2 linked regions of the Dinghuibacter silviterrae genome follow. The protein of the gene in region 2 interacts with the protein of the main gene of each other region in a pairwise test. Links are inferred from orthologs where the notes say so. Each region holds a gene or a part of one and is shown on either strand. Other genes may lie near its edges.

What was found.
Region 1: the proteins of obgE (region 2) and rplL interact in binary tests that used the Escherichia coli proteins (3 or more experiments, as listed by UniProt). The link is inferred for Dinghuibacter silviterrae from one-to-one orthologs.

The regions. Positions count from the first base shown.
Region 1 is NZ_SODV01000002.1:247,205-250,413, reverse strand. Bases 24-2,909 are described here. They hold rplL (50S ribosomal protein L7/L12), read right to left. Parts: upstream 1,713-2,909; coding sequence 1,335-1,712; downstream 24-1,334. Other genes in these bases: rplA (50S ribosomal protein L1), read right to left, coding at 2,348-2,909; rplJ (50S ribosomal protein L10), read right to left, coding at 1,782-2,336; EDB95_RS18250 (LacI family DNA-binding transcriptional regulator), read right to left, coding at 196-1,209. Also shown: more of rplA, read right to left, coding at 2,910-3,040; rplK (50S ribosomal protein L11), read right to left, coding at 3,066-3,209. UniProt on the Escherichia coli protein: The binding site for several of the GTPase factors involved in protein synthesis (IF-2, EF-Tu, EF-G and RF3). Is thus essential for accurate translation.
Region 2 is NZ_SODV01000001.1:1,051,324-1,054,519, forward strand. What follows is about bases 119-2,991. They hold obgE (GTPase ObgE), read right to left. Parts: upstream 2,121-2,991; coding sequence 1,116-2,120; downstream 119-1,115. Other genes in these bases: EDB95_RS04645 (DUF502 domain-containing protein), read left to right, coding at 119-291; EDB95_RS04650 (CPBP family glutamic-type intramembrane protease), read right to left, coding at 281-1,111; EDB95_RS04660 (acyltransferase), read right to left, coding at 2,204-2,800; EDB95_RS04665 (enoyl-CoA hydratase-related protein), read right to left, coding at 2,802-2,991. Also shown: more of EDB95_RS04645, read left to right, coding at 1-118; more of EDB95_RS04665, read right to left, coding at 2,992-3,196. UniProt on the Escherichia coli protein: An essential GTPase which binds GTP, GDP and possibly (p)ppGpp with moderate affinity, with high nucleotide exchange rates and a fairly low GTP hydrolysis rate.

The sequences.
Region 1 (3,209 bases), on a different replicon or contig from region 2:
TTGGATAAAATATGGGTCACTGAAAATCAATGCTTCATGACTGAATTCTGTCGTTCAAGATGTATTAGGCCTAACGTAAAGGATCGCAAAGATAATCATTATCCAAAAAATAACCAACATTTTACGGTCATTTTGGCGTCTGGCCACCAGGGCGCATTCCACCCCCCCGGGATGGGTGCCGGGGGGCGCCCCCGCCTACAAAGCGGACTCCCGGACCACCAATTCCCCCTTCAGGAGGTGGTGCGCGTCATTTTTGAGCCCGTTTTTGATCTCTTCCAGGAGAATTTGCATGGCCGTGCGCCCGATATCCTCCACCGGCTGGGCCAGGGCGGTGATGCTCGGGGTATGCAGCCGGAAGATGTCATGGTCGTCGAAGCTGACGAAGGCCATTTGGTCCGGCACCTTTAATTTTAGCTTTTTGAGACATTCGAGTCCCAGGATCCCTAAATAATTAGTCAGGAAAAATACAGCATCCTTCTTCGGCCCCCCGTCCAGGAATTCGGCCACCGACTCCAGCGCCTTTTCCCGGGAAGCGTCAAACGGGATGATCTTGACCAGGTCCTTGCGGAAGGGCAGCTTGGCGGCCTTGAGGGCGTCCTTGTAGCCGTTCATGCGCTGTTCCATGTTGATCATGGCCAGATCCACCGTCACCACGCCGATTTGCTGGTATCCCTCCCCGACCATCCGGGTGATCGTGTCAAAGACGGCCTGGTAGTTGTCCACCAGCACATAGTTGGTGGTCAGGTTGGCAAAATACCGGTCCACCAAAACGACCGGTTTTTTCCCCGCGATCAGCTTTTCGATATCCCCCTCCAGCCCCTCGGTGGGGGTAATGATATACCCGTCCACCTGGCGGTCCTGGAGCATCTGGATCAGCTCCTTGGCCTTTAGGGTATTGTTCTCGGTGCTGCAGTAAAGTACCTTATAATTGTACTTTTTAGCCTCGTCCTCGATCACCTTGGCGAGGTTTCCAAAGAAATGGTTCGAGATATTTTCCACGATCAGCCCCAGCGTGTGGGTTTTCCCTGTCCTGAGGCCCCTGGCCAGCTGGTTGGGCTGGTACCCCAGTTGCTTGGCCAGTTTGGTGATCTTTTTGGCCAGCGTATCGCTGATCCGCATTTCTTCCGCTTTCCCATTGAGCACAAAGGACACGGTTGCAGTGGACACACCCGCCTTCTGTGCTATGTCTTTAATGGACAACTTCTTCATGTATTCATTACTCCGGTCATGTAATTTATCATTTAGTTTGCACTCATACAAATCGTTTTAGCAGGCCGGCATAAAAGAAGCCGCCCTTTTGGGGCGGCTTCGTGAAAATACTATAAGGAGCGTCCTTATTTGATTTCTACATCGGCACCAGCTTCCTTCAGCTTGGCGGCGAGTTCCTCGGCTTCTGCCTTGGAGATGCCTTCCTTTACGGGCTTCGGAGCGCCGTCTACCAGGTCCTTGGCTTCTTTCAGACCCAGACCGGTCATTTCCTTTACAATCTTTACGACACCCAGCTTGCTGGCGCCGCCGCTCTTCAGGATCAGGTCGAAGGAGGTCTTTTCTTCAGCTTTAGCTGCTCCGCCACCACCGTCGCCGGAGGCTACTACTACAGCGGCTGCTGCGGGTTCGATGCCGTAGTCGGCTTTCAATACGTCGGCGAGATCCTGTACTTCTTTTACAGTCAGGCCAACCAGTTGTTCTGCGAGTGCTTTAACGTCTGCCATGTTTTTAAATTTTTAGAGTTTATAAATTCCACCTTCATAGCGCGGGCTCCGGTGGATACATTTTGCTGATTATTCTGCTGCGGGTGCCTCTGCGGCGCCTGCATCGGGTGCACCGGCTTCGACACCGGCGGCTTGCTTCTCGTGATGATGCAACAGGGCGGCCAGTACGCGCTTGGCGGGCGACTGGAGCAACCCGAGGACTTCCCCGATGAGCTCTTCCTTGGTCTTGATCTTGGTCAGGCTCTTCAGGTTCTCATCCCCTGTGTAGACATCGCCATTGATAAAGGCGGCTTTCAATTCCGGCTTTTTCAGGTTCTTGTCGTTCCGGAAGGAAGTCAGGATCAGGGCCGGTTCCTTCGGGTTCTCGGAGAACATCAGGGCGGTCACCTTGTGCAGGGAGTCATAGACACCGCTGTACTTGGTGCTGTCCAGGGATTCCAGGGCCTTTTTGATGAGGGTGTTTTTGGCAACCTTCATCTCTACCTTCTTGTCGAAACAAGCGCGGCGCAGGTTGGAGACCTGCTCTACGGTCAGGGACTCAGTGTCCGTAACGTAGAAGTTATTATATTGAGCGAATTTCCCTTTCAGGACTTCGATCACTTCGTTCTTTTGCTCTTTTGTCATGATAAGTCGTTTTAATTCGTTACAGATTTGGTATCGATCATGATACCGGGGCTCATCGTGCTGGCCATGGACAGACCCTTCAGGTAAGTTCCCTTAGCCGTGGAGGGTTTCAGTTTGACGATGGCATTGATGAGCTCCTGGCTGTTTTCGGAGATCTTGTCCGTACCGAAAGAGACCCTTCCGATAGAGGCATGAATGATACCAGCCTTGTCTACTTTAAACGCGATCTTACCACCCTTGACCTCGTTCACGGCGGCGGAGACGTCGTTGGTCACCGTACCGGTCTTGGGGTTGGGCATCAGGTTGCGGGGGCCGAGGATCTTACCGAGCTTACCGATCTTAGGCATGACGGAGGGCGTGGCGATGATGACATCGACGTCGGTCCAGCCGCCTTCGATCTTGGTGATGAACTCGTCCAGACCAACGAAGTCGGCGCCGGCGGCCTTTGCATCATTTTCCTTGTCGGGCGTGCAAAGGACGAGCACCTTTTTGGTCTTGCCCGTTCCGTGGGGCAGGGTTACCGTGCCGCGAACGGCCTGGTCGGCCTTTTTGGGGTCGACACCCAGGCGGATATGAAGGTCAACAGAGCTGTCGAATTTGGTGCAGTTCACCTCTTTTACCAGGGAACTCGCTTCTTTCAGCGAATACAGTTTGTTCTGATCCACTTTGCCTTGGGCTGCTTTTCTTTTCTTAGTGATGGCCATGTGTCAGGTCTTTTGAGGTGAACAATTAATTTTCCCAGGGGGCTTTACCGTCCACGGTGATTCCCATGCTGCGGGCCGTACCGGCCACCATGCGCATAGCACTCTCTACCGTGAAACAATTCAGATCGCTCATTTTGTCCTTGGCGATGGCTTCCACCTGGGTCCAGTT
Region 2 (3,196 bases):
TTTGCGGGGAACAAACGCAAGTTCGACAAGGCGGTGCTCGTCAATGTCAAGGGGGAAGATGTCTGGCAGGTGGGCTTCATCACCCAGGAAGACACGGCGGAGTTCGATTTACCGGGGTATGTCGCGGTGTATGTCCCCCAGTCTTACGCACTGGCGGGCCAACTCTACATTGTACCACGATCGAAGGTCCGGCTGTTGCCAAAGGTCAGTGCAGCGGAGGCCATGCGTTTTGCGATCAGCGGAGGTGTTACGGAAGTGGAAGTAGAGGAAGAAAAGATTCCTAGTGCATAGCCGCCCAGACTTCCAGCCCCCACGCCAGGCACAGGTGTAGCAGCACGCCCACGTAAATGCTCCGCGACTCCAGGGCAATGATACCCAGTAAAAGTCCGCCGAACAAGCTACTCACGCACTCTGCCATCGGTTTGCCAAAATGTACGGTGCAATAGAAAAGAGCCATCGGCAAGACCGCGTGGGCCCTGTCCTTGTCCGCCATGCCCAGGATCAGGAATCCGCGGAAAAAGAATTCCATGCTAAAGAGGTCGAGGCCGTAGCTGCCTTCAAAGAGGGCGAGGGGCGCGGCACCTCTCATTTTTGCCCGCGGGTACATCAGCAAAAAATCCGGCTGCCCCGCCGCATACCACAGGAGCGGGATCATCGCGAGCAGGAGATAAGGATAGTACGACCAGGTATCCGGTTGCTGCAGCCCATACAACGATTGCCGACCCCGGTCCCGGAGCAGCCAGAAGACGATGACAGGTATGATAAGGCAACACGAGCGAAGCGTGTATAGTGCCGTCAGCCCGTGTATAGGTAAGGTCGACTGGAGTCCGAATAAGATAGGGGCGATCAGAATGATCAAGTAGCTGCGGTGAACGCCGCGCATAAAAAGATGCTGCAACCCAAAGGCCGCCCAATAAGGCAACGCATACAGGAGGCAAGCCCGCGGAAACCGCGCCCCCCATCCGGATACACCCCTCACCCATTGCGCCTCCAGCCGGTAGGCGTAGTTCGCATATACCAACAGGGCGGCCAGGGCCAGGATGCTCAGCAGGTACCATGGACTTTTAGTGGCGGTCCAGTAGGTCCGGAAGTATGCGAACAGCGGTCGCATGGTTTTATTCAGTGGGCGGTGTGTTCAGTGCGTCCCAAAGCAGGTCCTTCAGCGCGGGAAGTCCCTGCCCGGTGATGGACGAAAAGAAAACGTGCGGAATACCTTCCGGCAACTCCTTTTCGATCCCCGCTTTCAGCTCGTCGTCCAGCATGTCGCTTTTGCTGATGCCGATGACAAACTGTTTGTCTAGCATTTCAGGGTTGTATTCTTCCAGCTCCCGTTCCAGGATCCGGAACTCTTCTCCATGATCCGCGCTGTCCGCGGGGATAAGGAAAAGCAGCACCGGGTTACGCTCGATATGCCTCAGGAAGCGATGCCCCAGGCCCTTGCCTTCGGCCGCGCCTTCGATGATGCCGGGTAAATCGGCTACGCAAAAGGACTTTCCACCCCTATAGTCCACCATCCCCAATTGAGGTATCAGGGTTGTGAAGGCATAGTCGGCGATCTTTGGCTTGGCCGCGCTGATGGACGAGAGCAGGGTTGACTTGCCCGCGTTGGGGAACCCCACGAGGCCCACGTCCGCCAGCACCTTTAGTTCGAGGACCTTCCACCCTTCGACCCCCGGCTCCCCGGGCTGGGCGTGTTCGGGGACCTGGTTGGTGGGGGTGGCAAAATTCGAGTTCCCCAGCCCGCCCCGGCCGCCCTTTAGCCAGATGATCTCCTGGCCGTCTTCCAGGATTTCGGCTTCTTCTTCCCCTGTTTCTTCGTCCCGGGCTACCGTGCCCAGGGGGACTTCTATATACGTGTCCTTTCCAAAGCGGCCGGTGCAGTTGTTCCCGCTCCCGCCCTCTCCGTTCTCCGCAATGACGTTTTTATAATACCGCAGGTGGAGCAGCGTCCATAGCTGGGCGTTCCCTTTCAGGATGATGTGCCCGCCCCTGCCTCCGTCTCCGCCGTCGGGGCCGGCCTGGGCGTTGTACTTCGTCCGCATGAAGTGCTTGCTCCCCGCGCCCCCGTGGCCGGATTTGCAAAACACGCGGATATAGTCGATGAAGTTGGTTTTTTCCATGTAGGGTGCAAAAATACGGGATTCCGCGCGGCCTGAGGCCGCCAAGCGGCGCGCGCCCGGTCCTCGTGGGCGCTGCGGCGGAGCTACTCGCGCCCGGGGTCCTTCCAGCTTTTGTACTCACCGGCGGCCGCATCGTAGCCCGGCGGCACCTCCCGCAAGGGCTCGCACGCCCGCGCGCCGCCGTGCATATCCGCCGGGAGGCGGCGGTAGAGGGCTGTGCCTTTATTTTTCCATACCAACATATCGTCCGGGACTTCCCGGATGATCCGGCCCGGGTTACCCACGACCAGGCTGCGGGGTGGGATCTGCATCCCCTCCGTGACCAGGGTCAGGGCGCCGATAATGGACCCTTCCCCGATAACCACCCGGTCCAGGACGACGCTGTTCATGCCCACCAGGCAGTGCTTGCCGATCCGCGCGCCGTGGATAATGGCGCCGTGGCCGATGTGGGCCTCTTCCTCCAGGACCACCGTGATCCCGGGGAACATGTGGACCACGCAATTTTCCTGGATATTACAGCCGTCGGCGATGCGGATGCCGCCCCAGTCTCCCCGGAGCATGGCACCAGGGCCGATGTAGACGTCCTTGCCGATGACGACGTTCCCGGTGACGACGGCCTGGGGATGGACATAGGCGGTTTCGTGGACGACGGGGGTGTGGGCACCAAAAGTGTAGAACATGTTATTGCCCCTTGAAAACAGGCGTGCGTTTTTCCAGGAAAGCCTGTACGCCTTCCCGGTAGTCTTCCGTACCCGCCGCTTGTTGTTGTAGGATATCCTCCAGGTGCAGTTGCTCCTCGAAGGTTTGATGAAACGACTGTTGAAGGGCTTCCTTGGTCAGTGCCAGCCCCCGCGTGGGCATATCCCCCAGTTGCACGGCCAGCGCCCAGGAGGCCTCCGCAAAAACATCATCCGCGAACACCTTATAGATCATCCCCATCCGTTCGGCCTCCGCGGCGGGGACTTTGTCCCCGAGCATGGCGAGGGCGGATGCCCGCTGCCAGCCGATCAGACGGGGGAGGAAGTAGGTGCCCCCGCTGTCCGGGATGAGACCAATCTTGGAAAAAGCCTGTACAA